DNA from 2 places in the Streptococcus sp. W151 genome. Region 1 is predicted to be linked to the other one. Evidence: predicted binding sites of a transcription regulator. Region 1 holds the regulator's gene; the other holds the start of a gene.

What was found. The regulator Rex, encoded in region 1, represses fermentation and respiration genes when NADH is low (regulators of the CRP and FNR family bind a similar motif). The targets are predictions, from matches to a motif close to TTGTGAANTANTTCACAA.
Region 2: ACVC7Q_RS07950 (zinc-dependent alcohol dehydrogenase family protein) is a predicted target of Rex. The motif match lies at 3,336-3,353, and genes of this name have one in related genera.

What each region holds. Positions count from the first base shown of each region.
Region 1 covers NZ_JBRKNT010000001.1:522,485-528,075, reverse strand. Annotated here, with positions in the region: gene gyrA (DNA gyrase subunit A) at 1-1,174, shown strand, start outside; gene ACVC7Q_RS02475 (class A sortase) at 1,188-1,931, shown strand; gene ACVC7Q_RS02470 (porphobilinogen deaminase) at 2,114-2,392, shown strand; gene radC (RadC family protein) at 2,447-3,130, shown strand; gene ACVC7Q_RS02460 (redox-sensing transcriptional repressor Rex) at 3,183-3,830, opposite strand; gene ACVC7Q_RS02455 (DUF4649 family protein) at 3,961-4,176, opposite strand; gene ACVC7Q_RS02450 (DUF1831 domain-containing protein) at 4,178-4,525, opposite strand; gene ACVC7Q_RS02445 (cysteine desulfurase family protein) at 4,535-5,591, opposite strand, start outside.
Region 2 covers NZ_JBRKNT010000005.1:43,887-49,477, reverse strand. Annotated here, with positions in the region: gene ACVC7Q_RS07965 (extracellular solute-binding protein) at 1-684, opposite strand, end outside; gene ACVC7Q_RS07960 (N-acetylmannosamine-6-phosphate 2-epimerase) at 817-1,515, opposite strand; gene ACVC7Q_RS07955 (ABC transporter permease) at 1,686-2,072, opposite strand; gene ACVC7Q_RS07950 (zinc-dependent alcohol dehydrogenase family protein) at 2,231-3,283, opposite strand; gene ACVC7Q_RS07945 (hypothetical protein) at 3,447-3,770, opposite strand; gene ACVC7Q_RS07940 (hypothetical protein) at 3,770-4,075, opposite strand; gene ACVC7Q_RS07935 (hypothetical protein) at 4,085-4,636, opposite strand; gene adhE (bifunctional acetaldehyde-CoA/alcohol dehydrogenase) at 4,947-5,591, opposite strand, start outside.

The sequences.
Region 1 (5,591 bases):
TTTGACCGGTTTGGAACGAGACAAGATCCAGAGTGAATATGACGACTTGGTTGCCTTGATTGCTGATTTGGCTGATGTTTTGGCTAAACCAGAGCGTGTGGCGACTATCATCAAGGAAGAATTAGAAGAAGTCAAACGCAAGTTTGGCGATGATCGTCGAACTGAGTTGATGGTAGGGGAAGTTCTTTCTCTTGAAGATGAGGACTTGATTGAAGAAACAGATGTCTTAATTACCCTTTCTAATAAAGGATACATCAAACGTTTGGACCAAGCTGAATTTACTGCACAAAAACGTGGTGGACGTGGTGTCCAAGGAACCGGTGTGAAGGATGATGACTTTGTTCGCGAACTCGTATCTACGAGCACCCATGATCATTTGCTCTTCTTTACGAATAAGGGGCGGGTTTATCGTTTGAAAGGTTATGAGATTCCCGAATATGGCCGGACAGCTAAAGGATTGCCAATTGTCAACCTCCTAAAATTGGACGAAGGTGAATCGATTCAAACCATTATCAATGTGGAGCAAGATCGCAGTGACGAGGCTTATCTCTTCTTTACGACGCGACAAGGTTTGGTCAAGCGAACCAATGTAGCAGAATTTTCAAACATCCGTCAGAACGGTCTGAAAGCTCTGAACCTACGTAATGAGGATGAATTGATCAATGTCTTCCTTACAGATGGCAATACTGATGTCATTATTGGTACCAAATATGGATATTCTGTCCGCTTTAATGAGGCTGTAGTTCGGAATATGGGACGTTCTGCCACAGGTGTACGTGGTGTGAATCTCCGTGAAGGAGACAAGGTTGTAGGAGCTAGTGTCGTTACCGATCAAGATGAAGTATTGATCATTACTGAAAAAGGTTATGGTAAGCGGACAATGGCTGGCGAATACCCAACCAAGGGCCGTGGTGGTAAAGGAATCAAAACAGCCAATATTACAGAGAAAAATGGTCCGTTAGCTGGTCTTTTAACCGTTAAAGGGGATGAAGATCTGATGATCATTACCGATACCGGAGTTATGATCCGGACAGGTGTGGCTAATATTTCTCAAACGGGTCGTTCGACTCAGGGTGTGAAAGTCATGAGACTGGATCAGGATGCTAAAATTGTGACCTTCACAACTGTACAAGCTGATGAAAAAGATGAAGAAGTAGTGGAAGAAAACGAATAGATAAGGGGACAGCATGTCACGCAAAAGAAAAAAGAAAAAGAGTTTACGTAATACTCTTATCAACATCGTTGCAACACTTTTGATTATTCTCTCGCTTCTCTTAATTTTCAATGCTCCGATCCGCAATATGATCATGGTTTGGCATACCAACCAATACCAGGTTAGCAAGGTCGATAAAAAGACTATTGATAAAAACAAAGAAGTGAAGACGAGCTTTGATTTCCAACATGTCCAGTCACTCTCGACGGAGGCCGTGATCAATGCCCAATGGCAGGCTCAAAAACTTCCTGTAATTGGGGGAATTTCGATTCCTGAATTGAACATGAACCTTCCAATTTTTAAAGGACTCGAAAACGTAGCCCTTTACTATGGAGCAGGGACTATGAAGGAAAACCAAGTCATGGGACAAGGCAATTATTCTCTTGCTAGTCACCACGTATTTGGCCTAACTGGAGCAAATGCCATGCTGTTCTCACCATTAGAGAAAGCTAAGGCTGGTATGAAGATCTACATCACGGATAAAGAAAAAATCTATACTTATGTCATCTCGTCTGTTGAGACAGTGACTCCAGACCGTGTAGATGTTATTCAAGATCGTGAAGGTGTCAATGAAATCACCTTGGTGACCTGTGAGGATGCTGCAGCGACTTACCGGACGATTGTAAAAGGAAACTTGGAAACCTCTGTTGACTATGACAAGGCTCCAAAGGACATCCTGGATTCATTTAGCAAGTCTTATAATCAAATGCAACTCTAAAAAACCAAAGCCCGAGGCCAAGAGAGGCCTGGGCTTTTTTCTTTATAGTATGGCATGAAATAACTAAAGGATTCTTGTAAAATTGTAAGCGATTGGTAATATAATGTAAGGAATTTGTCATAATATTGAGGGAAATTCGGTATATAATAAGAGGAGAAAGAGTATGATAAGGAGGTAGAATAGTGACGAAAGAGCGAATTTATCATCACTTGCATCATTTCTATAATCTCTTAATAAATGATTTTCCACGAAATGGATTAATTACGAAAGGAATCTACGAAGTAGAGCAAGTCTACCAGACCTTAGAAGCCATTCCTCAGAGTCAGGAGTACTTGATCCGCTGTGAAATTCAACAGTTTTTAAAGGAGCTTGAACAAGTTCAAACAGGTTATCAGATCCGCTTTAATAAAGATGAAGCCTTAGTGTTAGATGATTTGAAGCAAGAAATCGCCTGTAAATAATGAAAGGTCGTTATTTTCTCAATTTATTACGAATTAATAAGTGAGGAGGAAATTATGTACGACATATCATTTATTGAACCATCTTTGCTTCCTAGGGAACGCTTGGTTTCTGAAGGGGTAGATAAGCTGAGTCATCAGGAATTGTTATCCATTCTCTTACGGACAGGCAACAAGCAAAAAAGCGTTTATGAGATAGCACAAGGTCTTTTGAGCTCGGTAAATAGTTTAAAGGAGTTAGGGCAATTAACCCTAGAGGAGCTACAGGAAATCTCTGGCATTGGGCGAGTGAAGGCCATCGAACTTCAGGCTGTTATTGAGTTTGGACGAAGGATTCATAAAGATGAACTAATGAGTTCCGAACAAATCATGAGTAGTCAGAAATTGGCCCATAAAATTCAACAGGAAATTGGCCATAAAAAGCAGGAGCACCTGGTTGCCCTTTATTTGAATACCCAAAATGAAATTATTCATCAACAGACGATATTTATTGGAACAGTGAATCGAAGTATCGCGGAGCCGCGTGAAATCCTGCATTATGCACTGAAGCACATGGCAACCTCCATTATCTTGGCTCACAATCATCCATCTGGTGCCGTGTTCCCTAGTAAAAATGATGATGAAGTCACTCATCGTGTCTTAGAGGCCTGTGAAGTAATGGGGTTAACCCTATTGGATCATTTGATTGTATCCGAAGAAAACTACTATAGTTATCGAGAAGAAACGGATTATTTGGTATAAAAAAGGTTGGAACCTTCTTGTTCCAACCTTTTTGTTATTGAAGTATAAGTCTTTATTCTTCGTTTTTACGCATAAAATAAAGGAGTGTTTGCAATTCACTAGTAAGATCGACATATTGGACGACGACATCCTTAGGGACTGTCAGATGTACTGGCGAGAAACTGAGAATTCCCTTGACACCAGCATCTACCAAGAGGCTAGCAACTTCTTGAGCCTTAACACTTGGAACAGTTAGAATGGCTGTTTGAATGCCTTCTTGTTTGAGTTTCTCTTTAATAGATGAAATACCGTAAATAGGAATTCCGTCTTTACTTTTAGTATTGATCAGTTCGTGATCGTCTAGATCAAACGCCATGACAATTTTCATCTTATTGCGTTCATGGAAGCGATAGTTGAGGAGGGCACTTCCCATATTTCCGATCCCAACAATAGCGACATTAGTAATAGCATTGTCATTTAAAAGATCTGCAAAGAAGTTCATCAGTTTTTTTACATCATAACCAAATCCACGTCTTCCTAATTCACCAAAATAAGAAAAATCTCGGCGAACAGTAGCAGAGTCAATCCCAATCGCATCCGCAATTTGTTTGGAATTGGCGCGCTCTATTTTTTCAGAGTTAAAGCGTTTAAAAATGCGGTAGTAGAGCGATAAGCGTTTTGCTGTTGCGCGTGGAATTGGAGTATTTTTATCATGTTTCACAATATCACAACCTTTCCCTCTTATTGTATAGGAAGATTGTGAAAAAATCAACTATCTAGAACGGTTTTTCAAAAATATTTTTGTCTAAAGAAAAAGCTGATGGCGATGAGAGAGTTCCATCAGCATCAGCTTAGTTTTCAGCTTGCTCTACCTTTTTCAAAAAAGCATAGAGCCCATCGACCCTTCCTGTATAGGGGAGTTTTTCACCCTTGTATTCAATGGAAACAATTGAGTAAGAGTCAGGCAGGGTTACACAGCCTGAAAATGCTAGAATGCAGGCTGCAAGGTCAGGATAAGTAGTCGTTCGCTCTACTTGGTAAGCGTCGATATAAGTTAGGGTTACCATATTAGACCTCTGTTTTGTTGAAAATTTCTCTTTCGACAAGACTATCCATTAGGAAATAAAATTTTTGTTGGATAATGTCATTCTCTGAATTTTTAAAGATATTAACCAGACGAAGTCCAGACTTGTCTGTGATATTGATTTTAAAACCTGTAAGGTCTTTGTTGAAGATAATTTTAAGCAAGAAGCCTTCACCGCTATTTGGAACAGCTTCGAGCAAACGATTTAACTCGTAATTTCCAACCTTTGTAACAGCAAATGTATTGTCACGTAAGGTATATTTTTTAACATTTGGGTGTAGACTATAGGTATATTTGCAGTCTTTCAATGAAACGCTTGTTTCAAAAGCCATATTGTTCTCCTATGATAAAATTTCTTTAAGTTTTGCGAGGAAGTCTCGAACCTCCTCTACGGTATTGAGTTCTGAAAAACTAATTCGAAGGGATTCTTTCAAGCGTGAGCTATCCTTTCCATAGAGCGCTTCAAGGACATGGCTGGGTTGTACAGTACCGGCGGTACAAGCAGAACCAGTGGATACGGAAATACCAGCTAAATCCAGTCTCATCAGCAAGACATCGTTTTGGACGCCTGGGAAGCCAAGATTCCAAACAAATGGAAGATGATCGTCACTCGCATTTACGTAGTAGTCGTAGGCTGCTAAACCATTAACTAGTTCTTGACCGAGTTTTTGAACGTGGTGGAAATTTTCTTCTTGATGAAGTGTGGCTTGCTGTATCGCAGTTGACATCCCTACAATTGAAATGAGATTTTCCGTGCTGGCTCTCATCTTATTTTCCTGATCCCCACCATGGATGAGATTATCAAAATCTGGGACGGCTGCATAAAGGAAACCGACTCCTTTGGGGCCGTGGAATTTGTGGGCAGAAGCACTGAGAAAATCAATCCCTAACTCTTCGGGATAGACCGGGACTTTCCCAATTGCTTGGACAGCATCAACATGAAAGGCAGCGGGATGATTTTTTAAGAGTACTCCGATTTCTTTAATCGGTAGAAGATCTCCAGTCTCGTTATTGGCAAACATGGTAGAGACAAGAATGGTATCCGGTCTAAGAGCTGCCTTGATATCACTAGCCTGAATACGCCCTTCTCTTGGTTGGACGATTGTGACTTCAAATCCGAAATGTTCTACAAGGTATTCAATGGGTTCGAGAACCGCATGGTGTTCCAAAGCGGTAGTAATGATGTGTTTGCCATCTGCCTGGTGTTTCAAGCAGTAGCCTTTTATCACAGTATTATTACTTTCTGATCCACCTGAAGTGAAGAAAATACGATTTGGAAGGGTATGGAGAGATCTAGCAATCTCCTCGCGAGATTCACGGAGGAGTTTACTAGCCATTCGTCCATGAGCATGAAGACTGGATGGATTTCCAAAGGTTGTCTTCATGGTTTCTGTCATC
Region 2 (5,591 bases), on a different contig from region 1:
AGAACCACCGTAAAGGTTGGCGATAAAGGCACGAGTACCTTGGTCTCCACCTTGACCATTACTGAAGAGTGATCCTGGTGTATAACCCTTGTCTTTCAAAGCTTTCAAGACTTTTTCAAAGTCGTCTGTTGTCCAACCTTCTTTGACAAGATCCAACACACCCGCATCTTTAAGCATCTTCTTATTCATAGCCATGTAGAATGGTGCTGAACTAATTGGATACATGTAAGCTGTATCGCCTGCCTTGCTGGCTTGGATGATATTTTCATTGTTAACATCTTTCACGAAATCATCTGTAAAGAGATCGTTCAAATCTGCCAATTTACCATTTTTACCGTATTGGATAATCCGCCCTGGTGCGTCAAAGAGCACATCTGGAGCAGTTCCTGCTTCGATAGCTGTCGTGATTTTTTCAGGGCCTGACTTGAAGTCGATGGTTTCTAACTTCACTTTAATATCTGGATTGGCTTTTTCGAAAGCTTCGATAATAGATTTTTCGTAGGTTCCTACACCATCATCAGCTTTCTCTTGAGTAAAGACTGGGAAGGCCCACCAAGTGATTTCTGTTTTACCAGAGTTATCGCTTGAAGATTCGGATTTAGATCCTCCGCCAGATCCACAAGCTGCGAGTGCTAGAAGAGCTGCACCAGCTACCAACGAGCACAATACTTTTTTCATTTTCATGTGATTTCTCCTAAAAAGTGCGGTAAGATTTCTCTTACAGGGGATTATCCTCAATGAGGACGCCTATTCTTGTTTCAGATTCGACTACTCTCTATAGGGTCTCCTCCTCCTTCAATCTTCTGTTTTGTTTTCTCATTTTAAGGCTGCGACAAAGCGCTCGGTGATCTCTTTTGGTCGGGTAATAGCGCCACCTACGACGATGCCGCGAACTCCGAGATCATAGATTTTCTTGGCCTGATCAGGATAGTGGATCTTGCCTTCTGCGATGACATCCACTCCTGCTTGGCAGAGGCTATGGATCAGTTCAAAATCTGGTCCATCGACCTTTGGACTGTAGTCCGTATAGCCGGACAGGGTCGTTCCGACAAAGTCTACTCCCGCCTCAACAGCTGTCAATCCTTCTTCCAAGGTAGAGATATCAGCCATCAAAAGTTGATCGGGATATTTTTCTTTGACTTGACGGATAAAGTCACCAATCAAAAGACCATCATGACGGGGACGTTTGGTACAATCCAGGGCAATGACCGCGATGTCCAAAGCTGCTAATTCATCGACTTCTTTCATGGTTGCCGTGATAAAAGGTTCTTCAGGTGGGTAGTCACGCTTGATAATCCCAATGATTGGTAACTTGGTCACTTCCTTGATTTCCTTGATATCCCGGACACTGTTGGCTCGGATCCCGACAGCTCCACCCTGCTCAGCCGCTTTGACCAAGAGAGGAATGACTCCTCCTTCTTCTGTATAGAGCGGTTCATGAGGGAGAGCTTGACAAGAAACAATGATGCCATCTTTGATTTGTTCAATCAGTTCATCTTTTGTAATCTTTGACATAACTCCTTCTCCTTTGATAATAAGGCAACTCGAGTACTTGTAAATTGATTATAATCTATTTTTAAAGCACTTACAATATTAATCGTGCAATTGGATTATAGTTTCACATTTTAGGGGAAAATAAAAAGATCTCTGAAACTAGTTTCAGAGATCGACATGATGACGATTCACTAGGCCATCTTTTGAGTTGCTTTTTCCTTTACGACAAATACAAAACCGATAGAGCCGACGACAGCTCCAAGCAAGATCCAGTAGACCATATCCGATGAAGCAATTGGGCCTACCAAGAGACCTGCTAATAAAAAGAGATTGATATACAGTCTAGTATCGCGATAGAAGGTCCAATTGAAATGGTAGCTACCTTCTGGGTACTGCCGTGTCGATACAGACGGTTGAAAGACCTGCAGAAGAATCAAAATCCCTACAAAAGCAAGATAAGCTAGGCTAACTACCGAAAGCGGAGCCTGCATCGTCATAACCACAGTTGCTAAAAGCAAGACCAAGAGCCAGAAATGAAAGTCCATCCAGAATTCACGATGATAATAAAACCGTTTCATAAGATCACACCTTTCTATTATGTAATCGTTTTCTGCACTTATATTATAAGACAAGGAATTTTTTTTTGCAAGGTGAAATCGGTTAGTTGGGGTTGAAAATAGGACCAGAATATCTCTGGTCCGTCTAAAAAAACTATGAACAAAGAGTAACGAGCACATCATTCACTGATGTCATTTTCGATAATCACCTTGAGTGCGTGGTTTTCACCCGCATGTTTAAAGACATCATAGGCTTTTTCAACTTCTGAGAGTTTGAAGTGGTGGGTGATAAGTTTGGTTGCATCGATCTTGCCTGACTTCAAGACATTGAGCAACATTTCAGTGGTATTGGCATTGACAAGACCGGTGTTGAGGGTAATGTTCTTGATCCACAAATCGTCCAAATTGAAGCTAACTGGTTTTCCATGGACACCGACATTGGCAATATGACCACCGACAGAGATGACGTTTTGGCAGACATCGAAAGTAGCAGGATAGCCCACACATTCCATGGAGATATCGACACCACGACCTTCGGTCACTTCATTGATAAAGTCCTTGATTTCAGCGATATCACTGGAGCAGATGGTATGAGTTGCTCCAAATTTCTTAGCTGCTTCAAGACGAGATTCAGATAAGTCCACCATGATAATCGTAGCTGGCGAGAAGAATTGAACAGTCAAGAGAGCCGCAAGACCGATCGGACCAGCTCCAACGATACAGACATTGTCCCCTGGTTTCACATGAGATGGAAGCACCCCAATTTCATAAGACGTTGGGAGAATGTCTGAGAGCATCACCAAGGCTTCGTCATCCACCGTTTCAGGCGCATGATAAAGACTGCCATCCGCATGTGGAATGTGGACATACTCTGCTTGGGTTCCGTTGATCAAGTGACCCAAAATCCAACCACCATCTTCACAGTGAGAAGGAAGACTACGTTTACAGTAGTAGCAGGTGTTACAAGCTGTGACACAAGAGATGATGACCTTGTCTCCCACCTTGAAGTTGCTAACCGCATCACCGACTTCTTCAACAATCCCAATTCCTTCGTGACCTAAAATCGTGCCTTCTTTACAAGCAGGGACATCTCCTCCTAAAATGTGAAGGTCTGTGCCACAGATGGTTGTTTTCAAGATCCGCACAATTGCATCTGTTGGGTTCTTGATCTCTGGTTTTGGTTGGTCGATCAGTTGCAGATTGCCTGCAGATACATAAGTTGCAGCTTTCATAAGCGACTCCTTTTCTTTGTTGGTTTGATAAAACCATTTTATTTTCGTTTCTTTGTGAATATTATAACATATTAAGTAAACGCTTACAAGAATTTATGAGCACATTTTTAAAAGTTTTTTGAGCAAACAAAAACATTCCTCTTATCTCTACCTGAGGAATGTTTCAATCACCTTGTTCTAATTGTTGACGCTGCCTATAGTACTCTTGCTGCTCGCGCTCACGCTCTTCTTCTAAGCGCTCTTCATAGCGCTTGAGTTCTGCCTCAAACTCTTCTTGCAAGGCAAATAAACGCTCCAAGCCACTTTGAACCTCCGCACTTGGGGCTTGAAAATGAAGGGCACTCAGCCAGTCTACTAAATTTTCTGTATGTTGGCGGACATCCATACGCATATCCGCATAATCCCACTCCAACTCGCTAAGTTTCTGGTTGAAGCGGTAATGTCGATCTTCTAGTTGTTCTAATTCACTATTTCCTGAATGGTACATCACATACCTCCTTTAATCGGACTCAATAAAATCGGCTTTTTCACTGATTTCAGTGCTGCTTCTGCCGCGTCCGCTGCTCCTCCTGTAAATCCATCTTTCAAATCATTAACTAGAGTTGTTGTAGCAAAAGAGCGCATTTTTTCGGATTGACCGCTCAAAGTCACCTGCAAACTCATCCCTTCCAACATCATCAAGGCTTTTTGCGTTGCAATCAAACTCCGAATTGCAATCCGCTCTTGCTCCTTTTTAATCTCTCGATGGAGCTCCTCAACGCGTTCTCTATCCTCTCCCAGGATCTCTAACATCTTTTTCTCCTACTTATGAAAATCAAAGGCCACTGCTTGTCCCTTGTCCAAGTCTACCAATTGGGTTGACGCAGCCTCCAGCTGCCCTGCCAAGTCTGACAAGCGAGTGGAATAGGCTTTTGCTTGAGCGAGGTTCTCCGCCTCTACCGCTTGGTCCCAACAAATATCCATGGAGAACTCTCCTAATAGTTGCTCCACTTCTGCGTCTGTCAAAAATTGGGCCATGCTGTGGGCCATTTGTGACACCTCCGCAACCTTATGGGAAACCGTCTCCTTGGCCACTTCTAGCTGATCTTTGAGCTCGGCCTCAAAGACCGTCGCTTGCGCTGAAGCATTTTGTGCTACTGCCAGTACCAATTCCTCTCGTAATTGAATGGTCTGGGTACCAGATGCTCCTGCCAATTGCTGATGGAGACTCGGAATGCTGGGCCTTTCCTGCCCATACATGGAGACCACCGAAGCAGATGATGGCTGATTTTCTGAAGCGGACGTTGCCCGATCTCGTTGGGGCATTTCAATAATTTTCTGTGCCTGATCTTGCACTTCACCTTCTAACTCCATTTGAGATGGCCTCCTTTCTTGGATTTGTTTTCTCGTTTCCTATAACTGAAAAACTATCCTAACCCTTCAACTACAAGCAGATTCACATACTATAGGGTATCATAAATTAGCCCGTAATGCTATAAAAATAGCACAGATTCTTAAAAAAAGTCTAATTTTTTATGAAAAAACGGTTCGGAGCTCTGAAAAACAACAAAGACAGCCAATCCCTCAGCTCCCTTTTTTCGATTGAAACCTGAAAAGGCCATCAAAAATCCCCCGCTCTTTTGAGCGAGGGATAGCTGATAAACATCAGTTGTTCCTTGGCGTCTTATTTACGACGTCCTGGACGTTCCTTGTAACCATAGTATGCATCTTCGATGATTTCTTGCATATGGTCTACCATTGGAAGACGTGGGTTAGCTGGTGAACATTGATCTTCGTAAGCAAGGAAGGCCAATTCACGAGAATGTTTCTTCCATTCTTTTTCATCAACCCCTTGTGCTTTGAAGTTCATTTCAATACCACAGCGTTCACCAAGTTCGTACACAGCTTTTGCGTAGGCATCAACGGCTTCTTCTGGTGTAGAGCATGGAAGTCCTAACATACGAGCGATATCTTGGTATTTTTCATCTGCACGGTAGTAGTTGTACTTAGGCCATGTAGCTGTCTTGGCTGGGCGTGTACCGTTGTAGCGGATAACGTACGGAAGCAAGATCGCATTGGTCCGTCCGTGGATGGTGTGGAATTGTGCACCGATCTTGTGGGCCATTGAGTGAGAAATACCGAGGAAGGCATTGGCGAAGGCCATACCTGCGATCGTTGACGCATTGTGCATCTTTTCGCGTGAATGGAAGTCCGCATTCTTCACTGAGCTTTCCAAGTTTTCAAAGACAAGTTTGATAGCTTGAAGGGCAAGACCATCTGTGAAGTCGCTAGCCATTTGTGATACGTAAGCTTCTGTCGCGTGCGTCAA